Blastochloris viridis: one gene and its partner. The protein of the gene in region 2 interacts with the protein of the main gene of each other region in a pairwise test. Links are inferred from orthologs where the notes say so. Each region holds a gene or a part of one and is shown on either strand. Other genes may lie near its edges.

Region 1 (3,238 bases), 500 kb from region 2 along the record:
CGGCCTCGCCGGCGCGCTGATCGTCGAGGAGGACACGGCGCCGGCGGCCGACCACGACCTCGTTCTTCTGCTGCAGGACTGGCTCATCACCGCGGCCGGCGCCCTCGACTCCACGGTCGCCGAGCCCGGCACCGCCGGCCGGGTCGGATCGCTCGCCACCCTGAACGGCCAGCCCGGCCAGGACGTTGCCGTGAAGGCGAGCGACCGCGTCCGCCTGCGCCTGATCAACGCCACCACGGCGCGCATCGCGGCGCTGACGTTCGAGGGCGGCCTCAAGCCCGTGGTGGTCGCAGTCGACGGCCAGCCCGCCGAGGTGTTCGAGCTCGGCCGGCCGACCCTTGCCCTGCCGCCCGGCGCCCGGGTCGACGTGATGGTGGACATGCCGGCCGCCGCGACCGATGCCTCGCCGCCGGCCATCCGGCTGCGCGGCTACGGCACCGACGCGGTGCTGGCGCGCTTCGTCATCGATCCCGGCCCGCCGCGGCGACCCGATCCGCTCGGCAAGGTCGCGGAGCTGCCGGCCAATCCCCTGCCCCGCACCATCGAGCTGACGGGCGCCCTCCGCGCCGAACTGGTGATGGACGGCGGCGGCCAGGAGTCCGCGCTCGCGCCGGCGAAGGAGCCAACCCGCGAGCGCCCCCCGACTGCTGCAAAGGATTCCGCTGCAAAGGACAAGGAGCCGCCGAAGACGACGGTCGCCAGGCCGCCGGCGTGGGCCTTGTCGGCTCAGTCCGGCGAAGTCGGGCCGCCGCTGTTCAGCGTACCGCGCGGCCGCACCGTGGTGCTGGCGCTGGTCAACCGGACGCGCCGGCCGCACGTCGTTCATATCCACGGCCACCATGTCCGCCTGCTCGACAGCCTCGACGACGGCTGGAAGCCGTGGTGGCACGACACCCTGCTGGTCGGCGACGACCGCACCGCCCGGATCGCGTTCGTTGCCGACAATCCGGGCAAGTGGCTGCTCGAGTGCCGCATGCTTGATCAACAGGCCACCAGCATGGCGACGTGGTTCGAGGTGACGTGAGGCGGGACTGCGCGGCCGTCAAAATGAGATCGGGAACCTCGCCCCGTCATCCTCGGGCGGGGCGGGATGCGCAGCGACTGCCGCCGCCTGGCGGAACGACCGGGCATCATGCCTCGCCGGCTACTCCCCCGGCGGCGTCCGCCACCCCGTCAGGAGGTCGACGTCGAGCTGCTCATAAAGCGCCCGCGTCACCCGCGGCAGCGCCTCCGGCAGGTCCTCGGCGATCAGGCCGGGACCGGCCTCGCGGCCGCTTTCGCCGTGCAGCCAGGTCGCCGCGCACGCCGCCTCGAACGCCGGCATGCCCTGGCACAGCATGGCGGTGGCGATGCCGGCCAGGACGTCGCCGGAGCCGGCGGTGGCGAGCCACGGCGGCGCGTTCTCGGTGATGGCGGCGCGGCCGTCCGGCGCGGCGATGACGCTGTCGCCGCCCTTCAGCACGACGACGGCGCCGAGCCGGGCCGCCGCCCGCCGGGCACGGTCGAGCTTGGGCCCATGCTTCAGCGGATCGCCAAGGAACAGCCGGGCGAACTCGCCCTCGTGCGGGGTGATCACCACCAGCCGCGCGGGCTGGGCTTTGATGCGGTGGGCGAGGTCGCCGGCCCGGCCGGAAAACAGCGTCAGCGCATCGGCGTCCAGCACCACGGCACGGCCGGACGCCAGCGCGGCGTCGACCAAAGCCGCCGCCTCCGGCCCGGTGCCGAGCGCCGGGCCAAGCCCGACCGCGCGGAAGCGCTCGTCGGCGATCAGGTCGGACAGCGCCGCCGCCCCGGCCACCGGCCGCACCATCACCGCGGTGAGGACGCCGGCGTTCTCGTCGAGCGCGTCGAGCGGGCTCGCCACCGTCACCAGCCCGGCGCCGGCCCTGAGCGCGGCGCGCGCCGCCATGCGGATGGCGCCGGTGCGCCCACGCGGCCCCGACACCAGCACGGCATGGCCGCGGACGTACTTGTGGTCGATGAGGGTCGGGACGAAGAACCGGTCGCCCCACAGCGCAGGACCGTTGGCGTAAAGGCTCGGGCCAACTGCGGTAACCGTTTCATCCGTGATACCGATATCGGCGACCCGCACCCTGCCGCACTGTATCCGCCCCGGCAGCAACAGGTGGCCGGGCTTGCGCCGGCAAAACGTCACCGTCTCCACCGCGCGCACTGCGACCCCCATCACCTGGCCGGTATCGCCATTGATGCCGGACGGCAGGTCGACCGCCACCACCGGCACGCCGGCGCCGTTGATGCGGGCGATCAGGTCAGCGGCGGCGCCTTCGATCGGGCGGTCGAGCCCGGCGCCGAACAGCGCATCGACGATGAAGCCGGCGCGGACGCCGTCGAACACCTCCGGCGGCTCGATCTCGCCGCGGAACCGCGCGGCGGACTCCGCCGCATCGCCGGTGAGGCGCTCGCGCGGCCCGAGCAGGATCAGCCGCATCGGGTAGCCCCGCTGCGCCAGCAGGCGGGCGGCGACGAAGCCATCGCCGCCATTGTTGCCCGGCCCGCACACCACCAGCCCCGGCGTCGCCAGCGGGAAGCGGCGGGCGGCGGCGTCCGCTACCGCCACCCCGGCGCGATCCATCAAGGTGAGGCCCGGGGTGCCGGCGGCAATGGTGCGGCGGTCGGCCTCGGCCATCTCGGCGACGGAGAGAAGCTCGATCAGCATGCTGGCACGCCCCAGTGATCGCCCGCGAGATCGGCATGCTGCACAAACAACAGGCTCACGGCGGAGTCCGAGATTGACCGGAAGCGATGGAGCGGCCTATTTCGTAGGCGCCCGGCCTTTTTGCTGGGCACACTTCGCGGAACAATAGGCCAAGCGATTTTAACCGCGATCAGCAAAGCTTTGTTCCTTCAGCGTTATCTTAACTAGCTCATTTGGCACGGGATCTGCTAACGCGCTGTCGGCTCGGCCGGAGCGGGGGCCGACCGGCCAGGGAGACGCGAGCGATGAAGAAGATCGAAGCCATCATCAAGCCGTTCAAGCTCGATGAGGTGAAGGAGGCGTTGCAGGAGGTTGGCCTCCAGGGCATCACCGTCACCGAAGCGAAAGGCTTTGGACGCCAGAAGGGACATACCGAACTGTACCGTGGCGCTGAATATGTGGTGGATTTTCTGCCGAAGGTGAAGATTGAAGTGGTCTTGTCAGATGACATGGTCGAAAAGGCCATCGATGCCATTCGGCGGGCGGCGCAGACCGGTCGGATTGGCGACGGCAAGATCTTTG
Region 2 (8,324 bases):
GCCTGACCGGCTTTCATCTTCTTGACGAAGTCGGCGTTGATCTCCATGTCGCCGTAGCAGGCGTTCGGGAAACACACTGCGTACTTGGCGTTGGCCGGCGGCTGCTGGTCGACGACCACGCGCAGGCCCGGCTGCAGCTGCATGCCCCAGGGGGTGGCGATGATGAAGGTCTTCTTCGGATCGCCTTCGATCTCGCGAATCGCCACCGACGCCAGGAACTGCCCGGTCTCGGCCCGGATCTCCTGGGTGATGAGGCAGATTTCCTTCTTGGCCTGCGGGTCGGTGTTGCAGAGCTTGGTCCAGGAGGTCGAGATCACCTGCGCCTGCTGCGGCGCCTGCTGACCCTGTTGCGGCGCCGGCTGGCCGGCCTGCGGCTGGGCCGGCTTGGGCTGGACCGGCTTGGGCTGGGCCGGCGCATTCTGGGCTGCGGCCTCGTGGGCGAAGGCGCCGAGCGCCAGCACCGCCGCGGCGACCGAAACGGCAAGGCGAGCACGCGAGCGCGAGATTGATCGAACCGGGAACGTCATACGGTACCCCCTCTTGCGCCTGTGCGATCACTCGAACCGCCGCGCGACATCTTAAGGTGGGTCCATCACGGCGAATTGAGGCGCGAGCGTGGCGCTGGTCGAGACCGGTGTACCGCCCTCACGGAATCTTGCCAAGCTGGCATCGCAAAACGGGAAAACCCGATCGGGCTTGATCGGAGGTCGCCGGTCGGAGATCTTCGGGCACTCGGCCCGGCTGCGCACCGTCGCAGACGTCCGATCTTCGAGCGGGGCATCCATGGTGCGACACGTCGTGGCAACCACCCTACTCGCGGCCAGCGTTCTCGCCGCGGTCGGTGCGGCGTTGCCGGCGCGGGCGATGCCGGCGCATGCCATCGCCATGCACGGCCAACCGGCGATGCCGCCGGAGATGGTAGAGCCAGCCTACGCCAATCCCCGCGCGCCCAAGGGCGGCCGGCTGGTGCAGGGCATGCTCGGCACCTTCGACAGTCTCAACCCGTTCATCGTCCTCGGCCTGTCGGCCACCGGCATCCGCGGCTACGTGGTGGAAAGCCTGCTCACGCGCGGGCTCGACGAGCCGTTCACGCTTTATGGCCTACTCGCCCAGTCGGTCGAAACCGACGACGAGCGCACCTTCGTCACCTTCAACCTCGACCCGCGCGCAACGTTTTCCGACGGCCGCCCGGTGACGCCGGAAGATGTGGTTTTTTCATTTCGGCTGTTGCGCGACAAGGGCCGGCCCAACCACCGTACCTATTACCGCAAGGTCAAAGCGGTTGCGATCACCGGCGCGCGCTCGGTGCGCTTCGACCTCACCGGCGCGGACGACCGCGAGCTGCCGCTGATTTTAGGCCTGATGCCGGTACTGCCGCGCCACGCCGTCGACCCCGACACCTTCGAGCGCACCAGCCTCGCCCCGCCGCTCGGCAGCGGCCCCTACCTCGTCACCGAGGTGCGGCCGGGCGAATCGCTCGTGCTGCGCCGCGACCCCGACTATTGGGGCCGGGATCTGGCCATCACCCGCGGCCTCAACAATTTCGACGAGGTGCGGTTCGACTATTACCGCGACGCCAACACCCATTTCGAGGCGTTCAAGCGCGGCCTCTACGACGTCAGGGTCGAGACCGATCCCGGCCGGTGGGCGAGCGGATACGATTTTCCCGCTGTCCGCGACGGCCATGTGGTGCGGGCGACCGTCGCCGACGGCCTGCCGAAGCCGGTGACCGGGCTGGTGTTTAACCTGCGCCGGCCGGTGTTCTCCGACCCTCGCGTGCGCGAGGCGCTGATCGAGCTGTTCGACTTCGAATGGCTCAACGCCAACTACTATTTCGGCGCCTACCGTCGCACCGGCAGCTTCTTCGAGGGCTCGGAGCTCTCGGCGCTGGGTCGCCCCGCCAGCGATGCCGAGCGGCAGCTGCTGGCGCCGTTCGCCGCAGCCATCCGCCCCGACGTCATGGACGGCAGCTACCGTCCGCCCGTCACCGACGGCTCCGGCCGCGACCGCGACCGCTTGCGGCACGCGCTGGAGACGCTCGCCGCCGCCGGCTACCGGCTCGACGGCGGCGTGCTGCGCGGTGCCGATGGCACCCCGTTCGCCTTCGAGATCCTGGTCGGCACCAAGGACCAGGAGCGGCTGGCGCTGGCCTATGCCCGCATGGTCCGCCGCGCCGGCATCTCAGCCGAGGTGCGGTTGGTCGACAACGTCCAGTACGATCGCCGCTTGCAGACCTACGACTACGACATGATGCCGTTCACCTGGACGCAGTCGCTGTCACCGGGCAACGAGCAGGCGTTCTACTTTGGCTCCACTGCGGCGGACGCGCTCGGCACCCGCAACTACATGGGCGCCAAGAACCCCGCCGTCGACGCCATGATCGAGGCGATGCTGGCGGCACGCGACCGCGCCAGCTTCGTGTCCGCAGTGCACGCACTCGATCGCTGCTTGATATCCGGCCTTTACATGATCCCGCTGTTTCACCTGCCGGAGCAGAGAATCGCGCGCTGGAAATATATCGGCTGGCCGGAGCACTCTTCTCTCAATGGACCCCTCCCCGAAAGCTGGTGGCGTGTGGCACCCTAGCGCAAGAGGTGCGAAGTGATTCTCGAACACGACGACAGCGATGGCTTTGCCGGTCGGGTAACTCTCGACCAGATATTCCGCCGGACCACCGAACAGCGGCCGGACGCGACCGCTCTGATCGAGCGGGTCGGCAACCAGCTCTGGCAACTGTCGTTCGCCAGCGTCGAGCGCGCCGTGTCGGTGCTCGCCAGCCGGCTCGCCGCACTCGGCCTGCCGCAGGATTCGGTGATCGCGCTGCAGGGGCCGGCCTCGGTCGGTCAGGTGGTGGCGCTGCTCGCCGCCAGCCGCGCCGGCCTGATTCCGATGTTCATCCCCGAACTCTGGCGCGAGGCGGACCTCACCCCTGCGATCGAAGGCAGCGGGGCGCGGGCAATGGTCTCGTTCGGCGATGCCGACGACACCGTCGACCTTCATTGCCGGGTCGCGGCCGGAGTATTTGCGGTGCGGTTCGTCTGCGCGCTACGCGACGACGCACCCGACGGCGTCATCGCACTCGGCAGCCTGGACGACCTCGTCACCGGCGAGATCGGCCGCATCCCGAGCTACCGCTCCGGCAATCCGGCCGACCACGTCGCGGTGCTGACCTGGGACGTCGGGCCCGACGGTCCCTATCTGGTGCCGCGCTCGCATCGGGCGTTGGTGGCGGGTGGTGTGCCGACGCTGCTCGCCGGCCGGCTCGACGAGTCGGCCGTGCTGCTGTCGACGGTGGCGCTGTCCAGCTTCGCCGGCCTGACCTGCAGCATGGTGGTCTGGCTGCTGGCCGGCGGCACGCTGGCGCTTGCCCGTCCGGCCTCGACCGCCGAACTGATCGAAACCGTGCCGCTGGTGAGCGGAACCCACCTCCTGCTGCCGTCCGACGTCGGCGGCTCGCTGTCGGCCGAGGGCCGGTTCAAGACCTGCCCCGACCTGCGGGTGGTGCTACTGCTCAATCGCGCGCCGGAACTGGTGCCGACGCCTTGGCTGACCGAGGACATCGGCGTGGTCGACATCACCGCCTGGGGCGAAGCGGCGCTGCTGGCGCGACGGCGCGACGGCGCCGAGCAGCGCGCCGTGGTGCCGACCCGGGCCGACGCCTCGGCCGGGCTCGATCCGGTTGCCGTCGCGATGGTCGGTCACCGGACCCTCCAAGGCACGCTCGCACTCGCCGGCGCGATGGTGCCGCACATGGCGTTCCCGGCATCCGCCGGTTCGGGCCTGCCGCTGGTGGCGGAAGGCGCCTACGACACCGGCTGGACCTGCCATGCCAATGCCGAGGGCGCCCTGGTCAGCGACGCGCCGCCCCGTGGCGTGGCGCGCATCGGCGGCTACCGGGTGTCGCTGCGCGACGCCGAGGCCAAGCTGTCCAAGCTGCTCGGCGCCCCGGTCGAGGTCGCGGCGCTGCCGCACCGCGTGCTCGGCCAGCGTGTCGTTGCCGCAACCGAGGGCGCGGTCGACCCCGCCGCCTCGGCCGCCCTTCCGCTGGTCGGCCTGTCGCCGGCGAAGGCCCGCCGCTCGGCCTGAGCGGGCCGGCGCGCCGACGTTTGGCGCAAACCTCTACGGTGTCTGACAATTAGCAGGCGGACCGCGCCCTGCCCGGCCTTGCGCCGGCGGAGTCGGCGCGTGCTGATCCCGTTCCGCGGGGCTCCGGCGTCATTGACGAGTTCTTTACGGCGCCGTGGTCCCCTGGGCGGACACCAAGGAATTGAAAGCTCCCACATGCAGCTTGATGGCCCGGTTGTGCTCGTGACGCGGGAGATCTCCGCACCGATCGTCGGTCACATGGTTGCGATGATCGAGAGCGAGGTCGTGCCGGTCGGCCACGCCGAGGCGCCCGCGGTGGTGCGCAGCATCGCGCCGGCGGCAGTGCTGGTTGTCGACAGCGGCGAGGACGAGGATGCCGCCGACGCTTTGACGGCGGCGATTCTCACCGCCGACCACTTCGTGCCGTTGATCCGGCGCTGGTCGCCGAATGATTCCGACCGCATCGCCACGCTGTGGCTCGACGCCGAGGCTGACGCCGGTGCGCTCTACGCCGCCCTGCAGCAGGCGTCGCGTACACGCACGCTGCTGCTCGAGACGCTGCGGCGACGCGTGGTCGCCACCGCGGCGGCACTGGGAGCGCCCGCCCTGCCGGACCCGTGGGCGCCTGCCCGCGATACCGCGGTGCTGGTGATCGACAATGGCGCGGTGCTGCCAGTGGTGGCGCCGATCTGCGCCGCACGCGGCATTTCGCTGGTCGGCGCGCCGTCGACCAGCCTGGCCGGGACCTATCTTGAGCTTCGCCACTTCGACGCGGTGGTGATCGGGCCGGCAATCGACACGGTGTCGGCCGAAACCTTCCTGTCCTGGCTGCGGGACGACCCGCGCCGACGCGACCTTCCCGCATTCTGGCTCGGCGCCGACCCGGCCTTCCGGCTGCGGATCGACCTGCCGAGCGAAATCCTGGCGCCGCACGATCCGCGCCTCGGCGGGGCGCTCTACGCCGCCGCCCGCCTCCACGCGCTGGAGCATCAACTGTCCGGGCTGATCCAGGACATGCATGCCGCCGGCCTCGCCGATCCCGACACCGGGCTGCTGTGGCCGGATGCCTTCCGCGCCGGTGTGATCCAGTCGATGGCGTGGGCTGAGTCCAACGGCCGCGACGTCGTCGCGCTCCGGCTCGCCGCCGAGCAGGGCCAGCCCCTACCGGCGGTGGTGCCGCGCATGGTGGCACGGCTGATGCGGCGCTCCGACCTGGTCACGCAGTACGATGACAGCGTGGTGCTGGTGGTGCTGGTTGGCAGCGACCGCGACACCGCCGCCCGCATCTCGGCGCGGCTGTCCGGCATCCTGACGCATACCGCCCTGGTTGCGACCGGCCGGGCCGGACCAGCGTTGTCGGTTCGCTGCGTTACCGCCAAGCCCGGCGAATCGGCCGAGGCGTTTCTCGCCCGGCTCGGCGGCGCGTCCGCCGCCCCTGCCAAACTGGCCGAAGCCGGCTGATCGCGCGGCGCGGCCGAGGTTACGCCGCATCCTCCCAGTTCGGTTTGATTTGGCGCAGCAGCGCGCTCAGGCCCGGCTCCTCGATCAGGTCTGCCGCCGCGTCGAGGTCGACCCAGCGCAGTTGGCGCTGTCCCTTTTCGAGCCAAGTATCGAACTGGTCCTCGACGTCGAACCGGAACACCCTCACGTTGACCAGCTCGAAGCCGCTGTCGAGTCGCTTCCACGCCTCATAGCAGCCGAGCGGCTTTTTCTGCACGTAGCCGAACAGGCCGGCCTCCTCGCGCGCCTCCTGGGCCGCAGCGATATAGTCCGGCACACCCTTTATCGGCCAGCCTTTGGGAACGATCCAGCGCTGGGTTTCGCGGGATGTCACCAGCAGCACTTTCCAGCGGCCGTCGGCCCCTTGCCGAACCGGTAGCGCCGCCACCTGCGACCGCGGAACCAAGCGATTCTGCTTTGCCATTATGACAACCTGCACCTTTTCAATAGCGTTGTCGTTGGCCAAACCGCCGGACGACCTTCGAGCGCAACACCATCGGACACCAACGCGACGACGCCATGTCCGGCTTGCCCCCGTTCTGCCGCCGTGAGAAGACGAAGCATGTCCCGTACACCACATAATGCGCCGAGGCCCGGCGGCGAGCCGCCGGCTGAGCTTGGCAGCGACATCGATCCGTCCATCGGCGATTGGACTTCGCCCCCGCGCCCGGCCAAAGCGGGCCGTCGCCCCGGCAAGCCGGCGCCGCGCGGCGGCCGCGGTGGACCGCGCCGCCACGACGAGGTCGTCATTCTCTATGGCTGGCACCCGGTGGCGGAAGCCCTGCGCAATCCGGGCCGCCGCATCCGCCGGCTGCTCGCCACCGAAAACGGCGCCAAGCGGCTCGCCGACGCCGGGCTCGACGCCGTCAATCCGGAAATCGTGCGGCCGGCGGTAATCGACCGCCTGGTCAGTGCCGATGCCGTCCACCAGGGGCTCTATGCCGAATGCGCCCCGCTCGATGCACCTGAACTCGACGACATCCCCGCGGACGGCGTGGTGCTGGTGCTCGATCAGGTGACCGACCCCCACAATGTCGGCGCCATCGTCCGTTCGGCCGCGGCGTTCGCGGCGCGCGCCATCGTCACCACCAACCGCCACTCGCCTGAAGCCACCGGCGTGCTCGCCAAGGCCGCTTCCGGCGGGCTCGAGCATACCCCGGTGGTCAGCGTGCAGAACCTCGCCCGCGCGCTGGAGGCATTGCGCGACCGGGGCTTCACGCTGGTCGGGCTGGACGGCCAGGGCGAGGCCGATCTGGGCGATCTTGCCCTCACCGCCCCGGTGGCCCTGGTGCTCGGCGCCGAAGGCAAAGGCTTGCGGCAGAAGACCCGCGAGATCTGCGACCGGCTCGCCCGCATCGACCTGCCAGGCCGAATCGACAGCCTCAACGTCTCGAACGCCGCCGCGCTCGCGCTCTATGTCGCAACGCGTGCCATCCGGCAGACCGCCGTCAGCGCCGTGGCCGAGGCCACGGCCCGTCCTCCGGCGCGATGATCACGTCCGGCCCGTCGTAGCTGGGGGTCGGCTGCACCGCGTCCGGCATGGTCGGCGTCGACCACGAGCGGAAATAGGGCTCCGCCGGTGTCGGCGTCGGCGCCGGCTTGCGCTTGGGATGGTCGCCCGGCTCGACGCCGCCAGGGTAGAAATGCACCCAGGTCGGCTCGACCCACCTCTGGTCGAGCCGCATGCGCTCAACGGTGCGCGAGCCGCCCGGCAGCGAGGGCGGGGTGTCCTTGCGCACGATGTCGTCGCCCGAACCGGGCATGCCCGGCCAGGCCATGCCGCGCCGCGCATAGTGCATCTCGAAATGGCGCCGCATCGGCTCGGGCATGCCGATCGGCCGAGGCACCGGCATCAGGATCGGTCCGTCGAGCACGCGCGGACTGCCGTGGCCTGGGCGATAGAGCCCCCAATCCTGCTCGATGATCGGGCCGCCGGGGCCAAGCTGAACCGGCGTCCAGTCGGCCGACGCCGGCCCGGCGGACGCCGGCAGCAGCGCTGCCAGGGCAAAAGCGAGCAACGCGCGCATGTGGCCTCCTGCCGACCGAACCTGAACCGCCCCATGTTTCACCCATGATGATGAACAGGGCGTTGACGACTGCGCTGATCCGCACAGGGCACCGAATCCGGGTTAACGCGTCCTGTGTCCGAGGACTTGAGCACAGTATTCGGGGTCCCAACCGGCGCGCTTTCGCCTGAGCCTGAGGCTTTTCTTGTCGGTGACGGCGCGCAGGAGATTGAAGGCGAAGTGGCGGACGACAGCCATGTTCCTGGCGCCGTGTCCCGTGCGCAGGCGGGACTGGTCGTCGCCGAAGGTGACGTCGAGGACCCAGTGCAGGCTGTTCTCGATCGCCCAGTGGCTTCGCACGGCCTCGGCGGCAGCGGTTGCCGAGAGCGCGGCCGAGGAGACGTAGTATCGGGTCTCGAAACGGCAGCGGTCGGCGAGCTCGGCGCGCGATGCGACGCGCACGATGGTGGCGACGTCGGGCAGCCGCAATTCGCCGGGAAAGCGCCGGTCCCCCTTCAGCCAATCGACCTCGCGGGCAACCGTGACGGTGCGGCTCTCGATGCGGCCATGGCCCTTGTCGAGGTCGGTGACGCTCTCGGTCTCGGCCGCGGGCGTCTCGGCGAAGAAGCTCTCGATCTCGGCCCGCAGGGTCGGCTGGTTGGCCTTCACGGCGAGCAGATAGTCGGCCTTGGCGCCTCGGATGGCGGTGGCGATGGTCGGATTGGTGGCGAT

The links. Proteins that work in one complex are often made in the same cells at the same time.
Region 1: the proteins of rlmB (region 2) and BVIR_RS05060 interact in binary tests that used the Escherichia coli proteins (3 or more experiments, as listed by UniProt). The link is inferred for Blastochloris viridis from one-to-one orthologs.

The regions. Positions count from the first base shown.
Region 1 is NZ_CP012946.1:1,136,759-1,139,996, reverse strand. What follows is about bases 412-3,238. They hold BVIR_RS05060 (NAD(P)H-hydrate dehydratase), read right to left. Parts: upstream 2,678-3,238; coding sequence 1,145-2,677; downstream 412-1,144. Other genes in these bases: BVIR_RS05055 (P-II family nitrogen regulator), read left to right, coding at 2,962-3,238; BVIR_RS05065 (multicopper oxidase family protein), read left to right, coding at 412-1,024. Outside these bases: more of BVIR_RS05065, read left to right, coding at 1-411. UniProt on the Escherichia coli protein: Bifunctional enzyme that catalyzes the epimerization of the S- and R-forms of NAD(P)HX and the dehydration of the S-form of NAD(P)HX at the expense of ADP, which is converted to AMP.
Region 2 is NZ_CP012946.1:1,632,053-1,640,376, reverse strand. What follows is about bases 5,215-8,152. They hold rlmB (23S rRNA (guanosine(2251)-2'-O)-methyltransferase RlmB), read left to right. Parts: upstream 5,215-6,226; coding sequence 6,227-7,078; downstream 7,079-8,152. Other genes in these bases: BVIR_RS07265 (ISAs1 family transposase), read right to left, coding at 7,716-8,152; BVIR_RS07270 (hypothetical protein), read right to left, coding at 7,035-7,613; BVIR_RS07280 (NUDIX hydrolase), read right to left, coding at 5,567-6,010; BVIR_RS07285 (hypothetical protein), read left to right, coding at 5,215-5,547. Also shown: BVIR_RS07300 (invasion associated locus B family protein), read right to left, coding at 1-527; BVIR_RS07295 (extracellular solute-binding protein), read left to right, coding at 784-2,586; BVIR_RS07290 (AMP-binding protein), read left to right, coding at 2,602-4,086; more of BVIR_RS07285, read left to right, coding at 4,282-5,214; more of BVIR_RS07265, read right to left, coding at 8,153-8,324. UniProt on the Escherichia coli protein: Specifically methylates the ribose of guanosine 2251 in 23S rRNA.